2 regions of the Pseudarthrobacter sp. NPDC058362 genome follow, and region 2 is predicted to be linked to the other one. Evidence: predicted binding sites of a transcription regulator. Region 2 holds the regulator's gene; the other holds the start of a gene.
What was found. The regulator LexA, encoded in region 2, represses DNA repair genes until DNA is damaged. The targets are predictions, from matches to a motif close to TCGAACANNTGTTCGA.
Positions count from the first base shown of each region.

Region 1: ACFWIX_RS10715 (DUF6504 family protein) is a predicted target of LexA. The motif match lies at 8,574-8,589, and genes of this name have one in related genera.

Region 1 is NZ_JBHXIW010000004.1:202,553-218,127, forward strand. Features, by position in the region: gene ACFWIX_RS10645 (glucose 1-dehydrogenase) at 1-462, opposite strand, end outside; gene ACFWIX_RS10650 (DUF1918 domain-containing protein) at 639-830, shown strand; gene ACFWIX_RS10655 (NUDIX domain-containing protein) at 888-1,379, shown strand; gene ACFWIX_RS10660 (endonuclease/exonuclease/phosphatase family protein) at 1,390-2,067, opposite strand; gene ACFWIX_RS10665 (thioesterase family protein) at 2,229-3,032, shown strand; gene ACFWIX_RS10670 (DUF2177 family protein) at 3,070-3,462, opposite strand; gene ACFWIX_RS10675 (biotin/lipoate A/B protein ligase family protein) at 3,455-4,225, shown strand; gene ACFWIX_RS10680 (MBL fold metallo-hydrolase) at 4,269-4,910, opposite strand; gene ACFWIX_RS10685 (S-(hydroxymethyl)mycothiol dehydrogenase) at 4,907-5,992, opposite strand; gene ACFWIX_RS10690 (mycoredoxin) at 6,086-6,343, opposite strand; gene ACFWIX_RS10695 (SOS response-associated peptidase) at 6,455-7,219, shown strand; gene ACFWIX_RS10700 (VOC family protein) at 7,271-7,693, opposite strand; gene ACFWIX_RS10705 (chorismate mutase) at 7,713-8,033, shown strand; gene ACFWIX_RS10710 (hypothetical protein) at 8,104-8,493, opposite strand; gene ACFWIX_RS10715 (DUF6504 family protein) at 8,616-8,960, shown strand; gene ACFWIX_RS10720 (DNA polymerase III subunit alpha) at 8,957-12,397, shown strand; gene thrS (threonine--tRNA ligase) at 12,470-14,479, shown strand; gene ACFWIX_RS10730 (HIT family protein) at 14,496-15,080, shown strand; gene pgsA (phosphatidylinositol phosphate synthase) at 15,073-15,575, shown strand, end outside.
Region 2 is NZ_JBHXIW010000011.1:23,049-38,623, reverse strand. Features, by position in the region: gene ACFWIX_RS15910 ((deoxy)nucleoside triphosphate pyrophosphohydrolase) at 1-350, opposite strand, end outside; gene ACFWIX_RS15905 (MFS transporter) at 493-1,701, shown strand; gene ACFWIX_RS15900 (TrmH family RNA methyltransferase) at 1,731-2,624, opposite strand; gene rplT (50S ribosomal protein L20) at 2,693-3,079, opposite strand; gene rpmI (50S ribosomal protein L35) at 3,199-3,393, opposite strand; gene infC (translation initiation factor IF-3) at 3,512-4,516, opposite strand; gene ACFWIX_RS15880 (DUF1844 domain-containing protein) at 4,903-5,289, shown strand; gene ACFWIX_RS15875 (MFS transporter) at 5,337-6,695, opposite strand; gene ACFWIX_RS15870 (SseB family protein) at 6,754-7,635, opposite strand; gene priA (bifunctional 1-(5-phosphoribosyl)-5-((5-phosphoribosylamino)methylideneamino)imidazole-4-carboxamide isomerase/phosphoribosylanthranilate isomerase PriA) at 7,644-8,390, opposite strand; gene ACFWIX_RS15860 (hypothetical protein) at 8,426-8,584, opposite strand; gene hisH (imidazole glycerol phosphate synthase subunit HisH) at 8,585-9,346, opposite strand; gene hisB (imidazoleglycerol-phosphate dehydratase HisB) at 9,343-9,969, opposite strand; gene ACFWIX_RS15845 (histidinol-phosphate transaminase) at 10,030-11,148, opposite strand; gene ACFWIX_RS15840 (LysM peptidoglycan-binding domain-containing protein) at 11,219-11,626, opposite strand; gene lexA (transcriptional repressor LexA) at 11,952-12,689, shown strand; gene ACFWIX_RS15830 (ATP-dependent DNA helicase) at 12,754-14,805, opposite strand; gene hflX (GTPase HflX) at 14,816-15,575, opposite strand, start outside.

The DNA.
Region 1 (15,575 bases), on a different contig from region 2:
CTCATCCGTGATGCCCGCCAGTTCCTCCTGGGCCACCTGCTTGCCGGCGTTGTTAACGAGGATGTCGATGCTGCCCAGGACGGACACAGCCGTGTCCACCACCTCCCGGCACATGGCCGGATCCTTGAGGTCGCCGGGTACCTTGATGGCCTTACGGCCGCTCGCCTCGATGAGTCCGGCGATGCGCTCGGCGTCCTCCTCTTCCTCGGGCAGGTAGGAAAGGACGACGTCGGCCCCTTCCCGGGCGAATGCGATCGCCGTTGCTGCGCCGATGCCGGAGTCGGCGCCGGTCACGATGGCCTTGCGGCCCTCCAGGCGGCCGGTTCCGCGGTACGTGTCTTCGCCCAAGTCGGCCTTGGGAACCAGGGCCGCATCCAGGCCCGGCTCCGGCTGGTGCTGCTTCGGAGGCGAGATTTCCTCGTACGCGGTGACCGGATTGCGGAAGGTGTATTGGTCGGTCATGGGTGTCCTCCTGACGACTGGGATGCTTCGCACCGAAAGTAAGTAGGCTTACGAGTTCTACCCTAGGCACTGAGGCGCTGGCTGCCAACCCCGCAATCCGGCCGGACGGGGAACCGGCGGGGTGACCCTGTCGCGCGCCTGCTCCCAGTCGTAATCTGGGACTGGAGGTGATTGCGATGGAGGCAGCGCAGGGAGACCGCATCATCGTGCACGGACGGAACGTCGGGTCCTCCGACCGGCACGGCGTCATCGTGGAAGTCCGCGGGCCGGGCGGAACTCCGCCATACCTGGTCCGTTTCGACGACGGCCACGAAACTGTCATGTATCCCGGAGGCGATTTCGCCGTCGACCGCGGGCACGGCAACTAGTCCCGCAGTGTTACGAACGGGTGCGCCGCGCAGGGTGCGCCTGTCAGACTGGTGCGCATGGATCACTCACTGGCTTCCACGCCGCCCGTCCGCACCGGCCCGCGCAACCCCGGCGACGCCTGGGTGGAAGGCGACCGGGGGCGGTTCTGGGGCCGGTTCGGAGCCGCGGGCGTGCTCGCCTACGACCCTGCGAAAGGCGTCCTGCTGCAGCACCGGGCCGTCTGGAGCCACAACGGCGGCACCTGGGGCCTGCCCGGAGGCGCGCTGCACGAGGGGGAAGAGGCTGTCGCAGGCGCCCTCCGTGAGGCGTGGGAGGAAGCCGCCGTGCCGGCGTCGAACGTTGACGTCCTCTTCACCTCCGTGCTGGACCTGGGCTACTGGTCCTACACCACCGTGGTGGTGCTGGCGCGCGAGCCGTTCGAACCCGTGATCAGCGACCCCGAAAGCATCGAACTGCTCTGGGTGCCGCTGGCCGGCGTCGAGCAGAAGGAACTGCACCCCGGTTTCGCTGCCGCCTGGCCGGAGCTGCGCAAACGCCTGGAGGCCTAGGAGACCCGGACTAGAAGTCCGGGCCGTACTCTGCCGTCACCAGGATGGGCAGGTGGTCTGAATTGCCGCGCGGCAGGGTCTCCACGCTCTGGATGTCCAGTCCCAGCGACGTGGCGAAGTCGAAGTGGCCCTTGAACACCTTGTACCGCGTGTACGTCCGGCGGTTGCTCAGCGACAGGGCGTAGCCCGAGTTCTTCATATGCATGTCCAGGTTCTTGGTGAAGAACGGGTAGTTGAAATCGCCCACCATCAGCGTCATCAGGCCCTTGCCCATGCTCAGGAGTTCCGCGTGGGCAGCATGGATCTGCTTGCGGCGCAGCGAGTTGGACGCTGTCAGCGGGGCCGCGTGGAACGAACCGATCACCAGCTCGTGCTGGGTCTCGTTGTCCATGACCCGCGTGCCGATCAGCCGCTCATGTGCCGGCGCCAGCACCCGGTCATGCATCGACTTCTTCAGCGCAAAGGACTGCGTATTGATCGCGGTGAAGCGGCTGGTGCGGTAATAGATGGCCAGCCCCAGCCGGTTTCCCTTGGTGGCATCCGCCAGATGCAGCGGTCCCAGCGTCTCCGGCAGGTCGCTGGAATCCACCTCCTGGAGGCACATCGCATCGATGTCATGGTTCCGGGCCAACGCCAGGAGCTCCCCGCTGGCCTTGTGTTTGCGGAGGTTGTAGCTGATAACGCGCATGAAACACCTCTTCCGAGGGTTGCTGACAGGACCCAGATCCTGAGTCTACCCAGAGAGGCCCCGCCGGACTCCAACATTTCGGCGAGTCCCGGCGGAGGGATGTTTTCGGCAAGCCGTTAGAGTTAGTGCCGATTCACTTAAGTATGCAGAAGGGGCCAAGGGTGACCACAGACCTGCCTGAACTGGCTGAGGGACATTTCTACTACCAGGAGCTCGACGGCGGCCGGTTCCGTTCCACAATCCACGCCCAGGGCGCGTGGAACGTGCACGAGCAGCACATGGCGCCGGCGTCCGGCCTGCTGGTCGACCGGCTGGAACGGCACGAACCGCGCGAAGACATGCGGATGGCCCGGATCAGCTACGAAATACTGGGCCTGATCCCTGGCGGGGATTTCCATATTGAAACGACCACGCTCCGTCCCGGCCGGACCATCGAACTGGTCCAGGCTGAACTTGTGGCCAACGGCCGCACTGCCATCCGTGCCACGGCCTGGCGCATGGCCACCTCGGACACCTCCGCCGTTGCCGCCGTGGAGGACGCCGCGATTCCCGGGCCGGACGAATGCAAGCCCTACGACGGGTCCGCCGTCTGGCCAGGCGGTTATATCCGCTCGCTTGAGATGCGCGTGGCTGAAGGTCACCGCGCCGGCGCGGGCAAGGTCTGGCTCCGCACCGAACACCCTCTGACGGACCGGTCGGACAGCGGCGACCTGGCGCGGCTGATGGGCATGGTGGATACGGCCAACGGCATTGCGGCCCGCGTCCCCCCGGGCAAGGACAGCTACGCCTTTCCTAACCTGGACCTGCAGATCCATATGTACCGCCGTCCGGAAGGCGAATGGCTGGGACTGGACAACGCTGTGTCCTTTGGCCGGGACGGGATCGGACTGACATCCACGGTGCTGCACGACCTGCAGGGGCCGTTTGGCCGGGCCGAGCAGATCCTGACGCTGCGCCGCACCTGAACCCCTGCACCCTAACCTCCGCGGCGGGCGCCGCCCCTTAGGCCCTGTTGTGGAAGACCAGCCAGCCGGCCACGGTGGACAGGCCGGTCAGCGCCGCACCCCAGGCAATATCCACCAGCACCAGCCGCAACGGCCACACCTTGAGGGTGGCGGCGTTGGTCAGGTCATAGGTGGCGTAGGCGAAGGCGCCCAATGCGGCACCGTAGCCCAGCGCTGTCAGCCAGGTGCCGCCGTCGAGCGCTGGACGAAGCGCAAAGAAGACGATGCCCGCGATGTAAAGGACGTAGAACGCCACCGCGTAACCTAGGTGTGGCTTGTCCGCCAGCAGCTCCCCGATGTGGCTGCGGTAGAACGGGTTCATGAGCTTGAGCCAGACGGCGTCAATTACGGCGAAGGCGGCGGCAACAACGAGGAATTGCAAGATGACCATAAGGGAGCTTAGCAACATGCAGCACGCCGGGCCGGAAGGACGCACGCTGACGGTGGTGCGGCAGGAAACGACGCTGGGCGCCGGCCGGGACCTGGAGTTCGGCCTCGAGCTGCTGGCCCGTGCCAAGGCCGGCGGGTTGGGACCCACGCTGCGCCTGTACCGGCCGGAACCCACGGTGGCGTTCGGCCAGCGTGACACCCGGTTGCCCGGCTTCAGGGCGGCTGAACAGGCCTGCCGCGAGGACGGATTCGAACCCCTGGTCCGCCGGGCCGGCGGGCGGGCAGCGGCCTACCACCGTGGCACCCTGGTGGTGGACCACATTGAACCGGACCCGGACGCCATCGCCGGATCGAAGACCCGGTTTGGCTACTTCGGCGAACTGTTCGCCGACGCCCTGGGCCGCGTTGGGGTGCAGGCAGCCGTAGGCGAGATTCCCGGCGAGTACTGCCCTGGCGAATTCAGCGTGCATGGCACCGACCCCACAGACGGCACGCAGATCAAACTCGTGGGCACCGCGCAGCGCGTGGTGGCCGGCGGGTGGCTGTTCAGCTCAGTGGTCGTGGTGCAGGATTCCGCTCCCATCCGGAAGGTCCTGACGGACACCTATGCTGCGCTCGGCCTGGAGTGGGAACCGTCCACGGCCGGGGCAGCGGACGACCTGGTGCCCGGCCTCGACGTGGACGCCGTGGAAAGGGCCCTGCTGGAAACGTACGCGGGCCACGCCACCCTGGTGTCTGCTCCCTTCAGCAGTCTGGAGGCGTGACCCGCGCGGGTCCGGGGCTCAGCTCCCGCGGGCGGGATCCGGCTCAGTGGCCGCGGGCGATCCATTCGTCCAGGTGCGGCGCTTCGGCGCCGATGGTGGTGCTGTCGCCGTGGCCGGTCCGGACCACCGTGTCCGCCGGCAGCGGCAACAGCCGGCTGCGGATGGACTCGATGATGGTGGGGAAGTCGCTGTAGGACCGGCCGGTGGCTCCCGGTCCGCCCTGGAACAGCGTGTCCCCGGTGAACACGGTGCTTTCGCCGCCTGGCCCCTCCACCACGTGGAAGGACACCGAGCCGGGGGAATGGCCAGGGGTGTGCAGGGCTTTGAGCGCGAGCCCGGCCACCTCGAACACCTCACCGTCGCTGATGGTGCGGTCGGGTTCCGTGTCCGGGTAGACGCTCTGCCACAGCATCAGGTCGGCCGGGTGGAGGTGCACCGGCGCCGGGACGAGGTCACGCAGCTGTGCGACGGAGCTGATGTGGTCGTCGTGGCCGTGGGTCAGCAGGATGGCCTTGAGGCGGCGGGCCCCCACTGCGGCGGCCACGGCGTCGGCGTCGTGCGCGGGATCGATCACCACGCATTCGCTGTCATCGCCCACGATCCAGACGTTGTTGTCCACGTCCCAGGTGCCGCCGTCGAGCGAAAACGTGCCGGAGGTGACCAGGCGGTCGATCCGGGCGGTCACAGTTCCACCACCGAACGGAGGACGGTGCCTGCGTGCATCTTGTCGAACGCTTCTTCTACCTGTTCGATGCTGATCCGCTCCGTGACGAACGCATCCAGGTCCAGCTTGCCCTGCTGATAGAGGCTCACCAGCATGGGGAAGTCCCGGGAGGGCAGGCAGTCTCCGTACCAGGAAGACTTCAGGGATCCGCCGCGGCCAAAGACGTCCAGGAGCGGCAACTCAAGGGTCATCTCCGGGGTGGGCACGCCCACCAGGACCACGGTGCCGGCAAGGTCGCGGGCGTAGAACGCCTGCTTGTAGGTTTCAGGGCGTCCGACGGCGTCAATCACCACGTCGGCGCCGAACCCGCCGGTGAGCTCGCGGATTCTTTCCACGGGGTCGGTGGCGGACGAGTCCACGGCGTGGGTGGCGCCCAGTTCCTTGGCGCGTTCCAGCTTCCGGGCGTCGATGTCGACGGCGATGACCGTGGTGGCGCCGGCGAGCGCCGCGCCGGCGATGGCGGCGGTCCCGACTCCGCCGCAGCCGATCACGGCCACGGAGTCGCCGCGCTTGACGCCGCCGGTGTTGATCGCGGCGCCGATGCCGGCCATGACGCCGCAACCCAGCAGGCCGACGGCAGCGGCATCCGCTTCCGGGTCCACCTTGGTGCACTGGCCTGCGGCAACGAGGGTCTTTTCGATGAACGCGCCGATGCCCAGGGCCGGGGACAGTTCCGTGCCGTCCTCGAGGGTCATCTTCTGGGTGGCGTTGTGGGTGTTGAAGCAGTACTGCGCCTCGCCGCGGCTGCAGGCGCGGCACGTGCCGCAGACGGCACGCCAGTTCAGGACCACCCGGTCACCGGGGACCACATTGGTGACATCGGGTCCGACTGCGCTGACCACGCCGGTGGCTTCGTGGCCCAGCAGGAACGGAAAGTCGTCGCTGATGCCGCCCTGCTTGTAGTGCAGGTCGGTGTGGCAGACGCCGCTGGTGAGGATGTCGACGAGCGCCTCGCCCGGCCCCGGTTCGGGAACCAGGACGGTTTCCAGAGTGACGGGCGCACCCTTGGAGCGGGCGATGACACCTTTGACTTTATGGACCACGGAAGCTCCCTCATGCAGATAGACAGAACGGGACCGGCAGCGCACCGCCGGTCCCGTTCTGTCTATCACACGCCCCGTTTCGGGCGCCTTCCGCTACGCCGCCAGGCGGGTCTTGACCTCGGCGGCAGAGGGGTTGGTGGCGGCGGAGCCGTCCGGGAAAAGGACCGTGGGAACCGTGCGGTTGCCCCCGTTAAGCTGCTCCACGAGCTCGGCGGTGCCGTCCACTTCCTCGATATTGATCTCGGTGTACCCGATGCCGTGCGCGTCCAGCTGTTTCTTCAGTCGGTTGCAGTAGCCGCACCAGGTGGTGGAAAACATGGTGATAGTGCCGGATTCGGGAGTGAAATCCACGGGGCTCTCCTTGCTGTTGGTAATGGGGTCCGTCGGCGTCAACGGTATCGTGCCCGACGCTATTCCCGGCCGCTGTTTCCTCCGTCCGGTGGCCGGTGGCATGCTGGAACCATGTGTGGACGCTACGTGATGGCACGTGCCGTGGGTGACCTGCTGGCCGAATTCGACGCCACCCTGGAGGACGAGGTGCACATCCCGCCGTCGTGGAACGTGGCGCCGACCGACGATGTCCCCATCGTCCTGGAGCGGCTGGTGGAGGACGGCGGAGCAGCGCCACGGCAGGTGCGCCAGCTGCACGTGGCCCGCTGGGGGCTGGTGCCCTCCTGGGCGAAGGACCCGTCGATCGGGTCGCGGATGATCAATGCCCGGAGCGAATCGGTGCTGGAGAAGCCCGCCTTCCGTAAGGCCATCCGGTCCCGGCGCTGCGCCGTCCCGGCGGACGGCTATTACGAATGGAAGCAGGGGCCCGGCAAGACGAAGCAGCCCTACTACGTACACCCCGGAACGGACCACGGGCTGGCCTTCGCCGGCCTCTACGAATGGTGGAAGGACCCCTCCACGCCGGACGGGGAGCCGGCACGCTGGCTGCTCTCCACGTCCATCCTGACGGCGGACACCCCACCACCGGGTACGGAATCGACCGTTTTCGGCAAGCTGACGGAGCTGCATGACCGGGTGCCGCTGCCCATGGACAAAGACACCATGCATGCCTGGCTCGATCCGGCTGCCGACGACGCCGCGGAACTGGTGGACCTCGTCCGGGCGCGCGTGCGGGACGTGGCCGCGGACTGGAAAGTGGAAACGGTTGGCCGGGACGTGGGCAACGTGCGCAATAACGGGCCTGAGCTCATCAGGCCGGTGGAGGCGCTGTTCTAGCTGCCCATTCCGGCTCCCGCTCAAGCAGCCTCTTCCCGCGGCGGGCGGCGCTCAGACGGTGACCGAACCGTCGTCGTCCACTGACCAGGAAGGGTTGTAGGCAACTTCCCAGCGGAAGCCGTCCGGGTCCGCGAAGTAGCCGCTGTACCCGCCCCAGGGCTGGGTGACCGGCTCGGCAATGATGGTTGCGCCGGCAGCGGCCGCCTCGGCCATGACCCTGTCCACCTCGTCGGTGCCGGGCAGGTTGTGGCTGAGCGTAATGCAGGGAACCGGTCCAGGAGCATTGACGCCGGCCTCCGCCTGCATCTGCACGGCGTCCCACAGGGACAGGACCAGCCCGTGGTTGACCTGGATGAATACCACATCGCCGTCCAGCTCACGGTGGACGGGCCAGCCCAGCCCTTCCACGTAGAACGCGCGGGACGCGGCAACATTGCGGACACCTAGCGAGATGAAGTCGACTCGGGGTTGCATGCTTCGATACTGTCAGACGATGGCGACAATTCAAGGAAATGATAGGGACGCCGCGGCGGACAAGGAGCAGCTTGCTGCCGTGCGGATCGCCGTCGATGAGGTGGATGACCAGATCGTCACCCTCATCGCCCGCCGCGAACGGCTCATCCGCATCGCCGGAACGCTTAAGGGTGACGACGCCGAAGTGCGCGCACCCGGACGCGTGGAACGGATCATCGAGCACGTCCGCTCAGCCGCGGAGAAGAAGGATATCGACCCGGACATCGTCGAATCCACCTACCGGGCCATGATCTCCGGGTTCATCGAACTCGAAATGCGCGTGCACAAGGGCAACGGCTAGAGCCCCTGTTTTCAGAGGAACCGGGAATCTCCAGAGACCGGGAATCTCCAGAGGGAGCAGGTGCTCCTCCCTAAAGGGACTCGGAGACCGGCACGCCGGACTGAAAGTCCCTTCCGTCCGCTTCGCTGAAGGCGGTCATGACATGGCCCTCGCCCAGCCCATTGATGGCAGCGAGCGGGAACTGGCCGGTAATGCTGTTGGCGGAATGGGTCACGCCGGAAAGGTCATAATCCTCTTCGATGCCCTGGTCGCGGTTGAAGGAGTAGAAGGCGATAGCCTCCCCGTTCATGAATTCGATACACAGCCGCCGCTGTGCGGAGTAGTCCGGAGTGGCCCCCATCAGGCCGACTACATAAGCGCCGGAACCGGGGATGCTGCCGTCTATGTCAAAAGTGGCGATGGCTGTGGAGTCCTGCGTTGTGAGGCTGGCCTGCTTGAGGAGTGCGTCATCGGTGCTCATGGCTCCATCCTGCTCCCTGCCGCACCGTCAGTCCACCCCCGTCTAGGTTTTGTCCTGCCCCCGTCGTAGACTGGGAGTATTCGAATATGTGTTCGAATAATCCGTTCGTCCGGGAGGCAGCCATGGGTCTGTTCAGTGAATCCGTGGATGTGGCGTGCTCTCCGGACGGCGAGCCCCGGGAACTCCGGTGGGACGGGCGGTCATACACAATCTGCGCAGAACCGGTCCGCTGGTACGAGCGCCGCCAATGGTGGGCGGAGGAACGGCGCGCACCCCTGGGCGGCGGCCCTGGCCTGGTGGACCATGAAATCTGGCGGGTCCAGGTCCTTCCCGCCGCCGATACGGAAGTCTCCGGTCCGGGCACCGCGGGGGAGCCGCTCACCCTGGACCTCTCCCGCCACACCGGCAGCGGCCGCTGGCGGCTCCTGCGCATCCACGACGCACTGCGGCGGCCCCGGACAGCATGAGCTTTACCCACCTCCACGTCTCCACCGCCTTCAGCGCCCACTACGGGGTCTCCTGGCCCGACGAACTCGCCCAGGCCGCCGCGGCAGACGGGGCAACTGCGCTCGCCTGCACGGACCGGGACGGACTCTACGGAACCGTCAAGCACCTCAAAGCCTGCATGGCCGCAGGCATCGACCCCATCGTCGGGGTGGACCTCGCAGTTTTCGACGATGACGGGGACCACCGCACCCAGGTTTCCGGCAGGGTGGTGGTACTGGCGCGCGGAAACAACAACGGTGCAGGCTACCGCGCACTGTGCCGCCTGGTGTCGGACGCCCACGCCCGTACCTCGGGCAAATCCGGGGGAGCGGTCCCGGCCGCCGTCACCCGCGCGGAACTCGCCTCGCGCACCCTGGATCCAAACACCCTTAAACCCGTCCTCACCGTGCTGATCGGTCCTGACTCGGATGTGGGCCGTGCCATGGGCGGACGGCGGTACCTGCGCCCCCGCACCCTCTTCAAACAATGGCTGGATGCCATGCCCGCCGGGACCGTGGTAACCGAAATCGTCTCCCAGCTCAGCCCCCCCGGGACGCCGCTCAGCACGGCCCACGCCGTCCGCATGCTCAAGCTCGCAGAAGAGCACCGCATCCCTGCCATTCTCACCAACTCCGTCAGGTACTGCGCCGCCGACGGGGCGCCCACCGCGGACGTCCTGGACTCGGCCCGCACCCTGAAATCCCTCCCGGAGCTCGCCGGCGAACCGCTGCTGCAGCCCACCGGCCGGGGCTGGCTGAAAACATCCGCCCAGATGCTCCAACTGGGCAAGGAAATCATCTCCGCCGCCGGCTACGGCGCCGCGGACCTTAGACAGCTCATGGCGCAGACCGAGGCGCTCGCTGACCTTTGCCGGATCGATCAGGTATCGGACATGGGCTGGAAACAGCCGGTGGTTCCCGAGGCATCCGTCCTTGGCATTAGCCAGGACCCGCATGCGGAGCTGATCCAGCGCTGCCACGCCGGAATCGGCAGGAGATTCCCCGGTATCGCCGGGTCAGCCGAACGGGACATGCTGGCCCGTCTGGAACATGAATTGGGCATCATCCGGAACCTGGGTTTTTCCGCCTACTTCCTGACCGTGGCAGAAGTGTCCAGGATGATCCAGGACATGGGGGTCCGCGCCGCTGCACGTGGGTCGGGTGCGTCCAGCCTGGTCAACTACCTCATCGAGGTCAGCCACGTGAACCCCCTGCAGCACGACCTGATTTTCGAGCGGTTCCTGTCGCGGGACCGGGCCACCCTGCCGGATATTGATATCGACGTCGAAAGCGCCGAACGCCACAACGTCTACCACCGGATCTTCGAACGCTTCGGCGCGGAGCGGGTCACGCTGATGAGCATGCAGAACGGCTACCGTGCCCGCGGCGCGGTCCGGGACGCGGGGCTTGCCCTGGGAATGGATGACGGTGAAGTGGGGGAGATCGCCAAGCAGCTGTGGCGGTTTTCGGCCGGAAAGTTCCGTGAGGCGCTCCAGGAGAAGCCGGAGCTGCGCGGGTTCGCCGGCCGCCTGGAGCAGCGGGACGCGGACGGGAACCAGCAGCTGGACATGCTGGTGGACCTTACCGAACGTCTGGACCGGCTGCCCCGCCACATCTCCATGCACCCGTGCGGGGTGATCCTGGGGGACGCCACCCTGCTGGACCGCACCCCCGTGCAGCCCAGCGGCCTCGGGCTGCCCATGAGCCAGTTCGACAAGCACGACATGGATCCCATGGGAATGCTCAAGCTAGACGTGCTGGGCGTCCGGATGCAAAGTGCCATGGCCTTTGCCGTCCGGGAGGTCATCCGCGTCCATTCCGGCAAGGCGGACGTGGTGTCCGCGGGCCGCCATGGGCCCGGACCTGACGGCTCCGGGCCCGACTACATTGCGGACAACGGCCACATCGACCTCAACGCCGTGCCCCTGGATGACGAAGCCACGTTCGAACTCATCCGAAGTACCCACACCCTGGGCTGTTTCCAGATCGAGTCCCCGGGGCAGCGGGAGCTGATCGGCAAAATGGCGCCGCGCGAGTTCAACGATCTCATCATCGACATTTCACTGTTCCGGCCGGGGCCCATGAAATCGGACATGGTGCGGCCTTTCCTGGAACACCGGCACGGGTTCGCCCCCGAGGTCTACCCGCACCCGGACCTGAAGCCCGTGCTGGCGGAAACGCACGGGGTCACCGTTTTCCACGAACAGATCCTGAAGACCTTCGATGTCATGACCGGCTGCGGCCTGGCGCGGGCAGACGAATTCCGCCGGGCCCTGGGCAATGAAGCCCTCGAGCTGGGGGTGGAGGAATTCTTCCGCAGGGAAGCACGGAAAAACGGCTACGCCCCGGAAGTGGTGGACAAGGTCTGGGGGACCCTCAAATCCTTTGGCAGCTTCGGGTTCTGCAAAGCACACGGTGCCGCCTTTGCCGTGCCCACCTACCAGTCGGCCTGGCTCAAGGCGCACCATCCGGAGGCCTTCCTGGCCGGGCTGTGGGAGCACGATCCGGGAATGTACCCCAAGCGGCTGCTCGTGGCTGAAGCGCGGCGGATGGGCATCCCCATCCTTCCCCTGGACATCAACCGCAGCCTCGCCGAGTACCGGGTGGAACGGATCCTGTCCGGTCCTGATAGCGGAAAACTGGGCATCCGGCTCAGCCTGAATGGAATCTACGGCCTGTCCGCTACCGAACTTAAGCGGATTGTTGCGGGCCAGCCCTACGATTGCCTGGCCGATCTCCGTGCCCGGGCCAGGGTCAGCAAGCCGAACATCAAACGGCTGGCCCAGCTGGGCGCTTTTGACTCCCTGCACCGGGAAGCCGGCGGCACGGCAAATCGGGCCGACCTGGTACACCACCTGCAGGAGCTGTCCGCCCCGGGCAGCGCGCGGAAAGGCAGGGAAGTCCTCGAGGGCCAGTTGGCCCTGCCCTTGGGCGATATCGAACTGCGCAACGTCCGGCCAGGCCTTCCCGCGCCCACCCTGGCGGACAATGTCCGCGCGGAACTGGACCTGCTGGCCGTGGATGTCAGCAGCCACCTAATGGACAGCCACCGGCCGCTGCTGGACGGCCTGGGGGTGACAACGGCGGACAAGCTGCTGGGCCTGCGCAACGGCACCGAAGTACTGGTGGCGGGGGTGCGCGTGGCCACCCAGACGCCTCCCATGCGCGGAGGCAGGAGGGTGGTGTTCATCAGCATCGACGACGGCACCGGATGCATCGACTCGGTCTTCTTCCACGAGGCCCAGGAAAGCGCCGGCCCGCTCCTGTTCGGCACCCGGTTGCTGCTGATCCGGGGGACCACCCGCCGGACGGGGCCGCGGGGAATCAGCCTCAGCGCCAGCATGGCCTGGGACCTTGCCCGCCCGGAGACGCTGCCCGTCCCCGAGGCCGCGTTGGTCGGCCCTCTGCCGAACCTATAGCATTGACGGTGGCTGGCTGTGGTCCCCGTACGCCACAAGCTATGAAGCCTAAACTTTGAATAGGAGACACCCGTGTCAGATGCCCAGCAGATCACCCTCATCGTCGATGGCGAAGAGACCAAGGTGGCTACCGGGACAACCGGTGCGGAACTCTTCTTTGAGCGCCGCGACGTCGTCGTTGCCCGCGTCAACGGCGACCTGAAGGACCTGGACCAGGAGCTGCCGGAAGGCGCCGACGTCGAGGGTGTCACCATCGATTCCCCTGACGGGCTGAACGTGCTGCGCCACTCCACCGCACATGTCATGGCCCAGGCCGTCCAGCAGCTTCGTCCCGACGCCAAGCTGGGCATCGGCCCCTACATCACGGACGGGTTCTACTTCGACTTCGACGTCGCCGAACCGTTCACCCCCGAGGACCTCAAGACCCTCGAAAAGATGATGCAGAAGATCATCAACCAGAACCAGAAGTTCGTCCGCCGCGTGGTCAACGAGGACGAAGCCCGCGAGGCCATGAAGAACGAGCCCTACAAGCTCGAGCTCCTGGGCAAGAAGAACGAGGCCGCCGAAGCCGGGGAAGGCGTCAACGTCGAGGTGGGCGCCGGCGACATCACCATCTACGACAACGTGGAGCGCAAGGAAGGCATCACCGTCTGGTGTGACCTGTGCCGTGGCCCGCACCTGCCCAACACCAAACTGATCTCCAATGCCTTCGCGCTGACCCGCTCGTCCTCCGCCTACTGGCTGGGCAACCAGAAGAACCAGCAGCTGCAGCGCATCTACGGCACCGCCTGGCCCACCAAGGAAGCCCTCAAGGCCTACCAGGAACGGATCGCCGAGGCCGAACGCCGCGACCACCGCAAGCTGGGCTCCGAACTGGACCTGTTCTCCTTCCCGGACGAACTGGGTTCCGGCCTGCCGGTGTTCCACCCCAAGGGCGGCATCATCCGTAAGGAGATGGAAGACTACTCCCGCCAGCGCCACGTCGAGGCCGGCTACGAGTTCGTCTACACGCCGCACATCACGAAGGGCCACCTGTACGAGGTCTCTGGCCACCTCGACTGGTACAAGGAAGGCATGTTCCCGGCGATGCACGTGGACGCCGAACTCAACGAGGACGGCACCGTGCGCAAGCCGGGTCAGGACTACTACCTGAAGCCGATGAACTGCCCCATGCACAACCTGGTATTCCGCTCCCGCGGGCGGTCCTACCGCGAACTGCCGCTGCGGCTGTTCGAATTCGGTTCCGTGTACCGGTACGAAAAGTCCGGCGTGGTGCACGGCCTGACGCGCGTGCGCGGCATGACACAGGACGACGCCCACATCTACTGCACCCGTGAGCAGATGAAGGACGAGCTCACCAAGACCCTGAACTTCGTCCTGGGCCTGCTCAAGGACTACGGGCTGAACGACTTCTACCTGGAACTGTCCACCAAGGACCCGGAAAAGTACGTTGGCGACGACGCCACCTGGGAAGAAGCCACCCGGACCCTCGCCGAGGTGGCGCAGGAGTCCGGACTGGAACTGGTTCCGGACCCGGGCGGGGCTGCCTTCTACGGTCCCAAGATTTCCGTGCAGGCAAAGGATGCGCTGGGCCGGACCTGGCAGATGTCCACCATCCAGCTGGACTTCAACCTGCCAGAGCGCTTCGAGCTGGAATTCCAGGCCGCCGACGGAACCCGCCAGCGCCCGGTCATGATCCACCGCGCCCTCTTTGGTTCCATCGAGCGCTTCATGGGCGTGCTCACCGAGCACTACGCCGGCGCGTTCCCCGCCTGGCTGGCTCCTGTCCAGGTGGTGGGCATCCCGGTGGCGGAGGCCTTCAACGAGTACATGTTCGACGTCGTCGACCAGCTCAAGGCTGCGGGCATCCGCGCCGAGGTGGATACCTCGTCTGACCGCTTCCCGAAGAAGATCCGCACCGCCAGCAAGGACAAGATCCCGTTTGTCCTGATCGCTGGCGGCGACGACGCCGAAGCAGGCGCCGTCTCGTTCCGCTTCCGTGACGGAAGCCAGGATAACGGCGTGCCCGTGACCGAGGCAGTGAAGCGGATCACCGAAGCCGTCCGCAACCGGACCAGCTAGCGGAACGGAACACACCGTGCAGGAGAACACAGGCGCCGGCTATCCGGGGGATTCTGGCGTGACGGACGATTTCGACCTCGCTGGTGTCCCGGACGCCTTCCAGCGCTTGTGGACCCCGCACCGGATGGCCTACATCAAGGGCGGCCAGCACCAGTTTAAGAACCAGGATGACTGTCCCTTCTGCGTGGGTCCCGCCCGCACGGACCAGGAAGCGCTGATCGTTTACCGCGGCAAAACCTGCTACGTGGTGCTGAATCTGTTCCCGTACAACCCGGGCCACCTCCTGGTGTGTCCGTACCGGCACGTCCCGGACTATACGGACCTCACGGTGGAGGAGACCGCAGAGTTCGCGGAGCTCACCCAGACCGCCATGCGCGTGCTGCGGAAGGTGTCCAATCCGGGCGGTTTCAACCTGGGGATGAACCAGGGCGTCGTGGGCGGAGCCGGCATCGCGGCGCACCTGCACCAGCACATCGTTCCCCGGTGGGGCGGAGACGGCAACTTCTTCCCGATCATCGCCCAGACCAAGGCCATCACCCAGACCCTCGACGAGGTCCGCAGGCAAGTTGCCGAGGCCTGGCCCGGGGAGACGGATGCTTAACAAACACGCCAGGGGATTCTTCACCGCGCTCTTCACACCGCTGGCCCGCTGGCTGCTGCGGATCGGCGTTTCGCCGGATGCGGTAACCATCGTCGGAACCGCCGGCGTGGTGGTGGGCGCGCTGGTCTTCTACCCGTTCGGCCAACTGTGGTGGGGCACCCTGTTCATCACGGCCTTCATATTCTCTGACGTCCTGGACGGCATCATGGCCCGGATGCAGAACGTGAAGAGCCGGTGGGGCAACTTCCTGGACTCAACCCTGGACCGGATCGCCGACGGCGCCCTTTTTGCCGGGCTCGCCATCTGGTTCTTTACCGGCGGGGCCAGCGTCCCCATTGCCATGGCAGCCACTATCTGCCTGGTCCTGGGCATGGTGGTCTCCTACGCCCGGGCCAAGGCCGAATCCCTGGGCTTCACCGCGAACGTCGGGGTGGCCGAGCGCGCCGAACGGCTGGTTTCAGTCCTGGTGGTCACCGGTTTCACGGGGCTGGGCCT
Region 2 (15,575 bases):
CAGCGCAGTTCGTCGTGGTCCTCCAGCGGTTGGGGCTTTCCGCTGCTCACCTGGGCAAACCACACCCGCATGCTGGCACGCCGGTTCAGCGGCCAGCCTTGCGGCTGCCCGGAGGAAAGCTCCTGGCCCAGCCGGACCTCCACGCCGAGCTCTTCGCGAAGTTCCCGGACCAGCGCGGCCGGAGCCGCCTCGCCCGGCTCGACTTTCCCGCCCGGAAATTCCCATAGTCCGGCCAGTGTTTCCGGCGCGCTGCGGCGGGCCGCCAGCAGCGCCGTCGGCCGTGCCAGGCTGTCCACCACGGCCCCGCCCACTACCTGAATCACTACGTCTTCCTGCGTCTGCCCGGTCATCGTTCCAGTGTATGGGGGACAATGGAAAAACCGACGCCCCTGCCCGCGGGAATACCGCCTGGCAGCGCAGGGTTATCCGGTTAGTCCCGACCTGCCCCGCTGCCGTGGCCCGGTCTGTCCGCCACCACCGAAAAGCAGGCTTATGAGCAGCGTCCTGGAAAAGTCCACGGCAGTTCCCGCCCGGTCCTTCAACCTCACCATGGCCATCATCGCCCTCGCCATGGGCGGGGCAGGCATCGGCGTTACCGAGTTCACCATGATGGGCCTGCTGAAAGAGGTGGAAGCAGGGCTGGGTATTTCAACCCCGGAGGCCGGCCACCTGATTTCCGCATACGCCCTGGGAGTGGTGGTGGGCGCTCCCCTGCTGGCCGCGGTGGGCGCCAAACTGCCCCGGAAATACCTGGCACTGGGGCTCATGCTCTTCTTCAGCCTGGCCAACCTCAGCTCGTATGTCGCACCGGATTACGGGACCATGCTCCTGTCCAGGTTCGCCGCCGGCCTGCCGCACGGCGCGTTCTTCGGCGTGGCCGCCGTGATCGCTGCATCGCTGGTCCCGCCCACGCGGCGGGGCTGGGCCATTTCCATGGTGATGGCGGGACTCAGTATCTCAAACGTGGTCGGCGTCCCCTTCGCCACGTGGCTCGGCCAGACCTACGGGTGGCGGCTGCTCTTCATCCTGGTGGGCTTCATCGGGCTCCTGACCATGGCACTCATTGCCCGGTTCGTGCCGTTCGAAGCCGCGCACCCGGAAGCGAGCATCCGGCGCGAACTCGGCGCCCTCAAGCGGCTCCAGGTGTGGCTGGCCATCCTGATCGGCATCGTGGGCTTCGGCGGGTTCTTCGCCACGTACACCTACATTGCGCACACCATGACTGCCGTCGCCGGGATGCCACAAACCATGATTCCTGTCGTGGTTGCCCTCTACGGGGTGGGCATGGTGGCTGGTACCCTGCTCGGCGGCCGCTTCGCCGACAGGTCCGTCATGGGCACCCTGTACCGGGTACTGCCGGGCATCGCGGTGGCGCTGGTGGTCTACGCCGTTGCCGTTCACTGGCAGTGGTCGGCGCTGGTGATGGTGTTCGTCGTGGGCGCCGCCGGCTCCATGCTGGTCCCGGCGCTCCAGACCCGGCTCCTGGATGCTTCCCCGGACGCCCCATCGCTGGCGTCCTCACTCAACCATGCGGCACTGAACGTGGCCAACGCCCTGGGCGCCTTCCTTGGCGGTGTGGTCATCGCGCTGGGATGGGGCTACGTTGCCCCGGCACTCGTGGGGGCCGTCCTCGCCGTCCTGGGCTTCGGCGTCGCACTCCTCAGCGGGCTGTTGGAGCGCAAAAAGCCGCTGGCCGCTTAGGCATCTGACTGCCGGCCCGTTACCTGTCGTCAGCCCTGCTGGGAGCGGGCGCTGGCATAAAGGCACACCGTGGCCGCGGTGCCGAGGTTCAGGCTCTCCGCCGCGCCGTACACGGGTACGGCCACGCGGTGGTCGGCCAGCGCGAGCTCCTCTTCGGACAGCCCCTGGGCCTCGTTCCCGAACAGCCACGCCGTGGGCGCCGCAAGGTCAACGGCAGATTCCGGCCCGTCCCCGGTCAACCGGCGGCGGGCACTCTCATCCTGGAGCGCATCAAGGTTGAGCTGCCCATAACCGTCCGCAGCGAGGATACCAATACCCCGCGCCCGGCAGGCAGCCGCGAGTTCGGCGGCCTCCACACCGAGGACCACCGGCAGGTGGAACAGCGATCCTGCAGTGGAGCGGACCGCTTTCGGGTTGTAGATGTCCACGCTGGATCCTGTGAGCACCACGGCGTCGGCACCGGCGGAGTCGGCAGCCCGGAGGACGGTGCCGGCGTTCCCGGGGTCGCGCACCTGGCAAAGGACGGCAATCAGGCGTGGACCGCCGTCGAGCACGTCCTGAAGCGGCACGTCCACGAAGCGGCAAACAGCGATGATCCCCTGCGGGTTGACGGTGTCCGCCATGGCTGCCAGGACCTCATCCGTGGCCAGGCGCGCGTTGGTCCCCTCTGCAAGTTCCTCGAACTCCGGAAACCGGTCCAGGCAGGCCTCGCTGGCGAACACCTCGGTGACAATGCCGGGCGCACCCGACGCCAGCCGTTCCTGGTGCAGCTTCAGAGCCTCTCGTACCGCCTGCGGACCTTCCGCCAGGAACTGCCCGCGCTTTAAACGCGCCGGGCGCCCGGCAAGTTTTGCCACATCCCGGACCCGATCAGCTCGGGGGTTGGAGAGTGGAAAATCTTGCGGGCGCCCGGTGTCGTTCATACAGGAAACTCTAGTGGCTGGCACCAGTGGTTCCTGAACGTCCCCGTCGATGGGGGAAGAGCCTGTTGCTAGGCAACAACCTTCTTGGCGGAGGTGTCAGCCGGAAGGGAGTCCTTGGCGACCTTGACCAATGCAGCGAAAGCGTTAGCGTCGGAGACGGCCAGCTCTGCCAGCATGCGGCGGTCAACCTCGACCTCAGCGGCCTTCAGGCCCTGAATCAGGCGGTTGTAGGTCAGGCCGTTGGCGCGGGAAGCCGCGTTGATGCGCTGGATCCAAAGGCGGCGGAAGTCGCCCTTCTTCTTTTTGCGGTCGCCGTAGCTGTACACAAACGAGTGCAGCAGCTGCTCTTTGGCCTTGCGGTACAGGCGTGAACGCTGTCCACGGTAGCCCTTTGCGCGTTCAAGGATAACCCGGCGCTTCTTGTGGGCGTTGACCGCCCTCTTCACACGTGCCACGTGCGTACTCCTTCGAAAATTCTGATCCCAAGCATCTACTGCCGGAGGTCCGGCGGCCTGAGAAGGCTGTTTGGCAGGTGACCGACCACCAGGTGGTGTTCAGTCAAAGAACTTGGAAATTAGATGCCGAGCATCTTCCGGATGACCTTGGCATCGCCCTTGAAGACGATCTTGTCGCCGGCGAGGCGGCGGGTCAGGCGGCTGGACTTGTGCTCCAGGTAGTGGCGGCGGTTGGCCTGCTGGCGGCGCAGCTTGCCGCTGCCGGTCAGCTTGAAGCGCTTCTTAGCACCACTGTGGGTCTTCATCTTCGGCATGGGAACCGATCTCCTTACGTGTCCGCAGGCATTGCCTGCAGTTCTATCGCGCAGCCTCCCCTGAGGGCGGCATGCTGGTTGCTGACTGCCGGAAGCCGGAACTTCCCGCAGTTGTGAACTACGTGGTCTTCTTACCGGCCGGCTTCGGCGTTGCCTTGGGGGCAGGGCGTGCGGCGGGCTTCGGCGCGGCGGGCCTGGCCACCGGCTTGGGCGGCGCAGGAACAGCAGCAGGCTTCGGCGCAGCAGCCGCAGGCTTGGGAGCCGTAGCCTTTTCCGCTGGCTTGGAAGCTTCCTTGGGGGCAGCTTTCGGAGCCGGAGCAGCCTTGGGCGCGGCGGCCTTCGGTGCTTCCTGCTTGGGAGCGGCCTTAGGCGCGGCAGCCTTCGGAGCCTCTTCCTTTTCCTTCGGAGCTTCCTTGGGTGCTTCCTCAACAACCTCGGCAGGTTCGACGGCGGCAGCCGACTCCTGCGCTTCGCCCTGGGGAGCTTCTGGTTCCGTGGAAACGGCAAAACCCTCCGGGAGCAGGTCCGCAAGCGACTGGGTCATGGGAGCCTGGTCGTCGCCCGAAACGTCTACCCGGCCCGAGGCCTTTGCTTCGTTCTGGGCCTTCGCCTCAGCCCGCTGCGTGGCGCGGCGTGCTTCAGCCTTGGCTTCCGCCTTGTTCTTCAGCGGACCGACCACCATGACCATGTTGCGGCCGTCGATGCGCGGGCTGGATTCAACCACGCCCACCTCGGCAACGTCGTCCGCGAAACGCTGGAGCAGGCGGATGCCCATTTCGGGGCGCTGCTGCTCACGGCCTCGGAACTGGATCATGGCCTTGACCTTGTCCCCGGCGCCGAGGAAGCGCAGTGCGTGGCCGCGCTTGGTCTCGTAGTCGTGGGTGTCGATCTTCAGGCGGAAGCGGATTTCCTTCAGAACAGTGTTGGTCTGGTTCTTCCGGGCTTCACGTGCCTTAACTGCGGCCTCGTACTTGTACTTGCCGAAGTCCATCAGCTTGCACACCGGAGGCTTGGCCTGAGGTGCTACTTCAACGAGATCAAGGTCGGACTCGGCAGCCAGACGCAGGGCATCCTCAATACGGACGATGCCTACCTGTTCACCTGCAGGGCCGACCAGCCGCACCTCGGGGACGCGGATACGCTCATTGATTCTTGGCTCGCTAATGTTAAAGCTCCTGTGTTGTTGTGGGATCCCGGCAAAAGGAGAAGGCCCCCGACTGCCGGAGCAATCGAAGGCCTCTAAAGATCGGAACAGCTCCCGCTAAGGGACTGCGTGCAGGTCCACGGCGACTGCCGTTGACCATACCCAACCAGGTACCCGGCAACCTTGCGTTTCGGGACGATCCTGCTGGATATCCAAAACAACGGCCGACGCGGGTGGGAGAGAACTCCGCTTGCAAACTGCATGCCATTCTACAGAAAAAATCCCCGCCAGTGCTGTGAAGCGCCGGTGGGAACCCGTTGTGCTGAAATAACGACATCCAGTCGGTCTGTGTCAAGCTTACCAGTATGAGCACCCCAGACAGTAATTCACACGTTTTCGAGCCCGCGGGCGGCGCCGCCGACGTCTCGCAGGAGATCAGGGATATTTCCGAGGTCCCGGCAATCGAGGTCATCACCACCGCGGCCGTCCACCTTATGAGTGCCGCCGCCGTCAAACTGGGCCTGGCCGCTGAGGACAATGCCGAGGAACTCAAGGACCTGGACGAGGCCCGGAAGCTCATTACGGCCCTCGCGGGGCTGGTCACCGCGGCGGCACCCGAAATCGGCTCGCAGCACGCCGGCCCGTTGCGCGATGGCCTCCGTTCCCTCCAGTTGGCTTTCCGCGAAGAGTCGCTGATCCCTGACGCTCCGGGCAAGGGTCCCGGCGAAAAGTACACCGGCGCCGTCAACTAAAGGAACGCCGTACACCCCACCAGCACCACAGCACCCCACTCCGGAGTCTAGGGGTGGGGTCTGGGCGTGATGTCCTTGCTGGCGGGGGCTGTCCGGCTGCGGCGTACCTGTTGCAGGACCAGCCCCGCCACGCACAGCACTACCCCTGCGACGCCGACGGCCGTGAAACCGCTGGAAGGTCCGCGGCCGTCGATGAATACACCGGCCAGCGGAGCACCCAACGCCACGCCTGCGGTCAGGGCGGACCCGTACCAGCCCATTGCCTCGCCCCTCCGTTCCTCGGACACCAGGTCCGCCACCTTCTCGGAGGCTGACGACAGCACCGGAGCGCACAGCAGGCCAGGCAGGATGGAGAGCAGCGCCAGGGTCCATGTGTCGGTGGCGAAGCCCATGGGAATCGTGAGCGCGGCCATGCCCAGCAACAGCAGCATCGGCGAAACCGGACGGTGCATGGCGCCGTAGATCAATCCACCGACCACGGACGCGGCGCACCAGAACAGGAAGACGATCCCGATTTCGCTTTGCCGGCCTCCGGTTTCCAGCGCCGCGACGATTCCCACATCCGTGCCGCTAAGCACCATTCCGGTACCCGCAGCTACCGCGAACAATGCGGCGACGGCAGCGGTGAACCAGGCAAAGTTGTGCGCCACCCTGGTGCGGAACGCGCGACGGCGGCCCGGCCCGCCGCCCGCGGCGGCACCGTCGCTTTCGGCGCCTGCGGGCACCAGCTCGGCCGCGGCCTCCTGTACGTGGGCCGGGGCGGCCGACACCACCGCGATTTCGGCCGCATGCAGCAGCTCACCGGCGCGTTCGGCCGTGGGCGCTGCACTGCGGGTGGGCGGGTTGAACCAGATCAGGAACAGCCCGGCCAACGAGGTGGAAATTCCCACCGCCGTCAGGCCCGCGACGGTAAAGCCGCTGGTGGCGATGATGGCGCCGGCCGCCGGGCCGATCATGAACACCACTTCGGTGCTGATGGCGTCCAAAGCAAAGGCGGTGCGCCGCTGTTCGCCGTCGGCCAGGACGCCCAGGGATTGACGTACCACACTGAAGATCGGAAGGGTCAGCAGCCCACCCACGAAGACCAGCGGCAGCAGCCACTGGTAGCTGACGTACGGAACGGCGGACCACACCAGGGCTTCGGACACCACTGACGGGATGAGCGCCCGGCGCAGGCCGACGGTGTCCACGCGCCGGCCACGCCAGGGAGCGCCAACGGCGATGCCGATGGTCATGACTGCAGCTGCAGCCCCCGCGGCAGCGTACCCTTCACCGAGCGAAAGAACGATGTGAAGGGTGAGCAGCACTCCAGCGGCGGAGTGCGGTATGCGGGCCACCATGCCCACCAGCAGAAGGCGCCGGATGGGACGCACTGCCAGGAGGTGCCGGTAAAGGGCGAAGTTCACGAAGGTTTCCTTATGGTCTGCTGCGGCAGTCCGGGAGGGTCTCCGCCGTGCACCGCCGCTAGTTGACGGCCCGCCTCAGCTTGATTTCCATCGAGTCGACCCGCTCCCCAAACAATACATTCCGGGACCACTCGCCCTGGAGGGACGCTACGAGGTGCTGCACCGCGCCGGCGTCCAGACCGTCCTCGAGGTACAGGACCACCTGAAGTTCCGGGCCGGGTCCGCCGCCGGCAAGGACTGTACCGTCCGCTGCCCGGCTGGCCACTCCCCCGCCGGGCAGCAGTTCAATGCTCCGGACGGCGGGGAAGCGGGAAGCGGCCTGCCCAAGCTCGGGGGCGAGGGCGGGATCGGCGTAGCTGGGAACCCACTCGTGCTGCTGAGCCAGCGCCCACAGGGCGGGTCGTCGCACCACGAACGTCACTGGGGAGCCCGGGTCCAGCACCATCAGTTCGGCTCCCTCGGCGACGGCAGACAGCGCAGCACGGGCTGCGTAGACGGCGACGGGCCGGGCGTCCGGATGCCATGCGGCGAGGGCGGCGGCCGACGTGAATGCCGGCATGGCGGTCCGTCCGTCCGGTGCCTTAAGCGTCACCAGTGCCATGTCGGCCTGCTTGTCCGCCCGCAGGCCGTGGCCGCCGTCGGCCTCTTCGGCAAGCTGGGCGACGATCGGGATGAAGACGCGGGCTGTGGCGAGGGAGCGCACTACGGCGGCCTCGTCTCCGCTCCCCTCGCACAACCGGTCGACGGCGGCGAGGTACCCGGCGTCGGCCGTGCCGTCGTCGTCCTCGAAGTTGTGGATCCTGGCGTCATCCCCTGCGAGGCTGCGGCCCGCCCAGGGCCGCCCGGCCGAATCTGCCGCGCCACCAGCACCTGCCAGCGCGGCAGCTATATGGCCGGGCAGGTGGCGGGGGGCCGGGGCTTCGGAACCGTCAGTGGCCATGGCGGGCGTCAGCGCCGCCCGGCGACGTCGAGCGCCTCGGGCAGGGTGAAGGCGCCGGCGTAGAGCGCCTTGCCAACGATGGCCCCTTCGACGCCGAGCGGCACGAGGGAACGCAGGACCTTGAGGTCGTCCAGGCTGGAGATCCCGCCGGATGCCACCACGGGCTTACCGGTTTTTTCCACCATCTGGCGCAGCAGTTCGACGTTGGGGCCCTGAAGGGTGCCGTCCTTAGTCACGTCCGTCACCACGTAGCGGGCGCAGCCGGATTCTTCAAGCCTGGCCAGGACGTCCCAGAGATCCCCACCCTCCTTGGTCCAGCCGCGGCCGGCCAGGGTGGTGCCGCGGACGTCGAGGCCGACCGCGATCTTGTCACCAAAGCGCTCAATCGCGCGGGCGGTCCACTCAGGGTGCTCCAGCGCCGCGGTGCCGAGGTTGACGCGCGCCACGCCGAGGCCCAGGGCGGCTTCGAGCGTCTCGTCGTCCCGGAGGCCGCCGGAGAGCTCGACCTTGATGTCCAGCCGGCCCACCACTTCCCGCAGCAGTTCAGCGTTGGAGCCGCGGCCGAAGGCTGCGTCGAGATCGACCAGGTGCACCCATTCGGCGCCCTGCTCCTGCCAGTTCAAGGCAGCTTCGAGGGGTGTGCCGTAACTGGTTTCGCTGCCTGCCTCGCCTTGGACCAGGCGCACGGCCTGTCCGTTGACGACGTCCACGGCGGGCAGCAGTTCGAGGACCGGCAAATCGTTAGCGGTGGTCATGTTCGTCCTTTGTCAGGTAGGCGGGGCGGTGCGGGCTAGGCGGCCGGCAGCGTTAACAGGTAGGCGGCGAGCAAAGCCATGCCCGCCAAAACGTAGAAGGAGATTTGCGTCCACAGCGGCTTGCCTTGCTGGCGGAATGCCAGGGCCCCGCCCACCAGGAGGCCGGCAAGGCCCATCAGGACGATGGACCACATCTAGGCGCCGCCGGTCGCAGGCGCTGCGCTGCTGCCGGCCCCGGAGTCCGCGGGCCGGCGGAGGGATTCCACCCAGTTGCGCAGCAGCCGGGCACCGGCGTCGCCGGACTTCTCCGGGTGGAACTGCGTTGCGCAGAGCGGCCCGTTTTCCACGGCGGCGATGAATGGTGCGCCGTGCTCGGACCAGGTCACCACTGGTGCGGCCATGCGCGGCTGGACGACATCGAAGTTCCATTCCTGCACGCCGTAGGAGTGCACGAAATAGAAGCGCTCGTTTTCGACGCCGGCGAACAGCCTGGATCCCTCGGGAACCTTAACGGTGTTCCAGCCCATGTGCGGGACCACGTCCGCGGGCAGGTGCTCCACCTTGCCGGGCCATTCGCCCATGCCTTCGGCCTCGGTGCCATGTTCGACTCCGGTTTCGAAGAGGACCTGGAGACCGACGCAGATTCCCAGGACGGGACGACCGCCCGCAACACGGCGGCCGATCAGCCGGATTCCGTCCACGGCCTTGAGTTCGCGCATGACAGTTTCGAACGCACCCACGCCCGGAACCACCAGGCCATCGGCGTTCAGGACGTCCTCCGGCTTGGCACTGAGGGTAACCTCGGCGCCTGCCCGTTCGAGGGCCCGAACGGCGGAGCGGACATTGCCCGAACCGTAGTCCAGGACCGTCACCGTAGGCTTTCCCTCCGGGGAGGGAAGCTTCCGTGATGCTGAAGGGTCCACGATGGCGCCGTCCTTCAGGACCTGGCCGCTCACAGGGCGCCCTTGGTGGACGGAATGCCCTCGACGCGGGGGTCCGGCTCAACAGCAGCCCGAAGTGCGCGGGCGAACGCCTTGAACTGCGCCTCCACGATGTGGTGCGGGTCGCGGCCGGCGATGACGTTCATGTGCAGGCAGATTCCCGCGTGCAGGGTAATCGCTTCGAAGACGTGGCGGGTCAGGGAGCCGGTGAAGTGGCCGCCGATCAGGTGGTATTCCTGGCCGGCCGGTTCGCCTCCGTGCACCAGGTAGGGCCGCCCGGAAACGTCGACGACGGCGTGGGCGAGGGCCTCGTCCAGGGGCACTGTCGCTTCACCGAACCGTCGGATGCCGGCCTTGTTCCCGAGCGCGGTACGAAGGACTTCGCCGAAGGTGATGGCAACGTCTTCCACCGTGTGGTGGACATCGATGTGGATGTCCCCGGTCGCCTTGACCGTCATATCGATCAGCGAGTGCTTGCACAGGGCAGTGAGCATGTGGTCGTAGAAGGGTACGGACGTGTCGATGTCCGAAACGCCGGTGCCGTCGAGGTTGATCTCCACGAGTACAGACGACTCACTGGTGGCACGCTCCATGCGGGCGGTCCGGGAGGCCGCGGCATTCGATCCGGTGGAACTCATGGTCAAAGTGTCCTTTGGGGAAGATAGGTGGTCAGGGCGCAGGGCGCCGCTCTTCCAAGTCTAGGCGGGTAGCGCTGCCTGCCGGGCGAGGATGCTTTCCAACGATTCCAGGAAAGCTGTAGTTTCCGTCTCAGTTCCGGCCGTTACGCGCAGGTGTCCGGGAATCCCGACGTCACGGATCAGCACACCCGCCGCCAGGAGTTCCTGCCAGACCTGGTGCGGATGGTCAAGTCCGCCAAAGAACACGTAATTGGAGTCGGAGGCGGCCGGCGTGAGGCCCATGCGGCGCAGTTCATCGACGATTCGGTCCCGCTGCTTCTTGATGTCCTCGACATCGGCCATCAGTGCTGCACGGTATTCCAGTGCGGCCAGCGCCGTCGCCTGGGTCACGGCCGACAGGTGGTACGGCAGCCGGACAAGGCGCAGCGCATCCGTCACTTCCGGGGCTGCTGCCATGTAACCTAGCCGCGCCCCGGCCAAGGCAAAGGCCTTGCTCATGGTGCGGGACACAATGAGTCGCTCACGGCCCGGCAGGAGAGTCAGGGCGCTGGGCGTACCGTCGTGGGCAAACTCGTGGTAGGCCTCGTCCACGATCACGATGGTTTGGCTCGCCTCACCGGCACGGTAGACCTCCTCCACCACGTCCAGTCCCAGGCCGGTACCGGTGGGGTTGTTTGGCGAGCAAAGGAAGACGATGCTCGGCTGCAGGTCCTTCACCTGGCGGGCAGCGGACTCTGCAGTGAGGCCGTAATCATCCGCGCGCTGTCCGGCGATATAGCGGGTATCCGTGCCGCTCGCGAGCAGCGGATACATGGAGTACGTGGGAGGGAATCCGAGCGCGGTGCGGCCGGGGCCGCCGAAGGCCTGGAGGATCTGCTGGAGGACCTCGTTGGAGCCGTTGGCCGCCCAGATGTTCGAAGCGTCCAGCCCGTGGCCGAGGTATTCGGCCAAGGCAGTGCGGAGCTCGGTGAATTCGCGGTCCGGGTACCGGTTCAGGCCCTTGGCGGCACGGGCGACGGCCGCGGTGATAGCCGCCTGCACGTCCGCCGGGACGCCATGCGTGTTCTCGTTAACGTTCAGGAGAATGGGGACGTCCAGCTGCGGTGCCCCGTAGGGGGCAAGACCGCGGAGGTTCTCGCGGAGTGGAAGCCGGTTCAGTCGTTCTAGCTGGTCATTCACCTGAACAGTTTAGTGCCCGCGCCGGGGACCGGAAAATGTGACACTTCCCTGCCGGGCTGCAGGGACTCCATTACCCGGCCGGAACGAACAGTTGCTGGCCCGGAATCACAGGCCCGCCGGAAAGATTGTTCAGCTGCACTATTTCTGCCACGACGTCCCTGGCATCGCGCTCCGGCGCAAGGCTGCCGGCAATGCTCCACAGGGACTGGCCCGGCTGGACTGTCACGGTGACTGTCGGCGTGGCCACGAGGTCGGCTGCCGAGTCTGAGGCCTTGGCGGGCGAGTTGAAGAACCCCGCCAGGGAAAGCAGCAGCGCCGCCAGCAGGACCAGCGGGATGCCAATCAGCACTACCCGCCCCCGGCGGGTGAGCCGCAGCGGCGGCAGGGGCGCTGGCGCCTGGCCTTCAGAAGCGCGGCCATCAGAACCCGAGGTGTTCCCTGGGGAAACTGGTGAGTGGTGAGCGGAAATAGCTGACATGGACTTAGCCCTCCTGGACCGTACTGTGCTGCCCGGAATGTTCCGGCCGCCATCTCCCGCCGTTCTTCGAAGATGAACTTCGAACGACTGCAACAGTGACTAGAACACATATTCGAACTTTGCTGATTCAGTTTTAGCACTTATCAACGAATAATGTCGAGACTCGCTAGAACAAATGTTTGAAAAAGCCCTGTGGCTGGCCTAGTTTTGAAGACAAGAACAACCACGCGGACAGTTGATCAGCCAGGTCTGACAATTTGGACGGGACCATCACGGCCGGAGCCAGAGCAAGCGGACCGGTGGCAACCGAAGGGCATTGGCAAACATGGCAGCAGCACCGGCCGGGGGCAGGACACTCCCGCAGGCGAAGAAGCCCGCCAAGGGCCTGACCGCCCGGCAGAAGAAGATCCTCGAAACCATCCAGCGCTCAGTCAACGACAACGGCTATCCGCCGTCGATGCGCGAGATCGGGGACACGGTGGGGCTGGCCAGCCTCTCCAGCGTGACGCACCAGCTTTCACAGCTCGAAAAGCTGGGCTACCTCCGCCGGGATCCCAAGCGGCCCCGCGCCATGGAAGTGTTGATGCCGCTGACACTGGGCGGCGTGCCGGGCAAGGGAGCCCCGGCCACCGAAAGCCCGGTACCGGGTGCCATGGCCGCCACAGTCACCGAACTCCCCACAGCTCTCGACACCGCAATGGTCCCCTTGGTGGGCCGGATCGCCGCCGGCGGGCCAATCCTTGCGGACCAGGTGGTGGAAGACGTCATGCCTCTTCCCCGGCAATTGGTGGGCCAGGGTGAACTGTTCATGCTGAAAGTCGCCGGCGACTCCATGGTGGACGCGGCCATCTGCGACGGCGACTGGGTAGTGGTCCGCCGTCAGGCCGACGCAGCCAACGGGGATATCGTGGCGGCCCTCTTGGACGATGAAGCCACCGTCAAGACCTTCCGGCAGCGCGACGGCCACACCTGGCTGCTGCCACAGAATACCCAGTACGAGCCCATTCTGGGCGACCACGCCACCATCATGGGCAAAGTGGTGTCCGTGCTGCGGTCCCTCTAGGGCACGAGCTCCCACGGAGCTGCGCCGCCTAAAGCGGCGTTCCCGACGGCCGCCGGCCTCCCGGCTAGCCTTCCCGGGCCAGCCGTTCAAGCGCCGCGAAGGCCGTGTTGCGGTCGGTGGTGGGCCAAAACGGCGGCAGCGCTCCCCGCAGGAAGCCCGCATAGCGTTCGGTGGCCAGCCGGGAATCCAGGACTGCTACCACGCCTTTGTCGTTGGTGGACCGGATCAGCCGCCCAGCCCCCTGGGCGAGACGGATGGCCGCATGCGTCGCCGAGACCGCCATGAACCCGTTGCCGCCGGATTGAGCCACAGCCCGGGACCGTGCCGTCATGAGCGGGTCGTCCGGCCGCGGAAACGGAATCCTGTCGATGACCACAAGGCGGCAGGAACCGCCCGGCACATCCACTCCCTGCCACAGAGACATGGTGCCAAACAGGCAGGTATCGGATTCGTCCGCGAACTGCTTGACCAAGGCCGTCATGGTGGATTCGCCCTGGCAGAGGATGGTCATTCCCAGCTTGGGCCGGAGGGCGTCGGCCGCTTCCTCGGCCGCACGCCGGGAGGAGAAGAGACACAGGGCGCCGCCGCCGGAGGCCTGGATCAGGGCCTCAAGTTCGGCCAGCGCCTCCGGGGAGACACCGCGTCCGGGCTTCGGCAGGTGGCCTGCCACATAAAGGATCCCCTGTTTGGGATAGTCGAAGGGCGAGCCCACATCCACGCCCGTCCAACTGGGTGCCCCCTGGCCCACGAGCCCCAGTCCGCCAGCGGCCGGCTCGAACGCTGATCCAATGGCAAGGGTGGCCGAGGTGAGGACCACCGTATGGTCCGCGAACAGGCCCTCGCGGAGCTTGCCGGCCACGGACAGCGGCGCCACGTTGATCAGCACCGGTGCCGAGTCGTCCGGCTGGGAGTAGCCTTGCCCGGGGTCGAAGGTACTCGCCCGTGAAAACCAGACCACTTCGCGGTTTTCCCGTGCCATCAGGAGCCGCTCGCACAGTTCCAGGATGAGCATGAGGCGGGACCGCGCAAGCTGCCGCCCGCCGTCGGCCGCCTGGCTGCCATCCCCCTTGGAATCAGACAACGCGGCACGGCAAGCCTCGCGGAGTTGGTCAACGCAGTCGAGCTGTTCGTCGTTGAGGCCGTTGGGGAGCAGCCCTCCGGGCGCACCGGCCAGCGCGGCTTCAAGGTTGGCTGCGGCAGCATTGAGCGCATCCACGGTAATGGCGGTGTGCTTCCGCGCCCCGGAGGCAGCGGCATGGACCATGGCCACGGACAGTTGCCCGGAAACGGCGCCGGTCACCCGGTCCTGCAGTTCGTGGGCCTCGTCCACCACCACCACGTCGTACTCGGGAAGGACTGCCAGGCCCTCGAAGGCGCTGACGGCCAGCATAGCGTGGTTGGTCACCACGATGTCTGCAGAGGCCGCATCGTGCCGTGCAAGCTCGCTGAAGCACTCTTCGGCCAGTGGACATTTCTGCGCACCCAGGCACTCCATGGACGTGACGGAGACCTGGCGCCATGCGCGGTCGGTGACCCCGGGCAGCAGTTCGTCACGGTCCCCCGTCGCGGTCTTTGCAGCCCATTCGCGCAGCCGGACCACTTCCTTGCCCAGCTGCGAGGAGGGTCCGCCGACGGCTGCGGCAAAGTGCGGAACACTGGTGTCCTCACCAAGCGAGAACAGCTGGCCCTCCGTGGGCTCCTCGGACGGGAATCCCCCCTCAAGCTTGTGCCGGCAGACGTAATTGGACCGGCCTTTGACCAGCGACACCTTGACGGGCCGCTCCAGCGCCGGGGTGATGGCGTCCAGCAGCCGAGGCAGGTCCCGCCCCACGATCTGTGTCTGCAACGCCAGGGTGGCGGTGGACACCAGAGTGGGCTTGTTGCTTTCCAGCGCATGCGCAATCAGCGGGATAAGGTAAGCCAACGACTTGCCCGTGCCCGTCCCCGCCTGCACCAGGAGGTGGGTGCCTGTTTCGATCGCCTGCGCGACCTGCCGGGCCATCTCGTGCTGGCCAGGCCTGCTCTGTCCCCCCATCGCGCCGACGGCGCGGTCGAGCAGTTCGGTCACGAACTGTCCGCCGGCCGTCTTCGTGGCGCCGGACGCGGCGTCAGTCATTGAAGCGGCGTCAGTCATTGGTGACGAAGGGTTCCAGCTCGGCCGCGAGACCCTCCCTGACCATCACCACGGCGCGGGTGCCCGCCTCCACATGGTCCACGCTGATGATTTCAGCGTCCGATTCGTGCAGCTTGCTGATCAGGTCTCCCCGATCGTAGGGAATGAGCAACTCGAGCTTCACGCTGGGCCGGGGAATCGAATCGCTGATGGCCTTGAGCAGTTCGGCAATCCCTTCGCCGGTGCGGGCCGAGACCACCACATGGCGCGGTTCGCGCTGTTTGAGGCGTTCCACCACGAAAGGATCCGCGGCGTCCGCCTTGTTCAGGACAATGATTTCGGGAACCTTACGGGCGTCGACCTCACTGAAAACCTTGCGGACTGCTGCGATCTGTCCTTCGGGATCGGGATGCGAAACATCCACGACGTGCAGGATCAGGTCAGCGTCCGCCACCTCTTCCAGCGTGGAGCGGAACGCTTCCACCAGCTGGGTGGGCAGGGAGCGGACAAAGCCCACCGTGTCCGCCAGCGTGTAACCGAGCCCGTCGGCCGTTTCGGCCTTGCGGACGGTGGGATCAAGCGTGGCAAACAGGGCGTTCTCCACCAGGACACCGGCATCCGTCAGCCTGTTGAGCAGGGACGACTTTCCGGCGTTCGTGTACCCGGCAATGGCAACTGACGGGACGGAATTACGACGGCGGTTGGCGCGCTTGGTCTCGCGGGCAGGCTTCATTGCGGCGATTTCACGCCGAAGCTTGGCCATCCGGGTACGG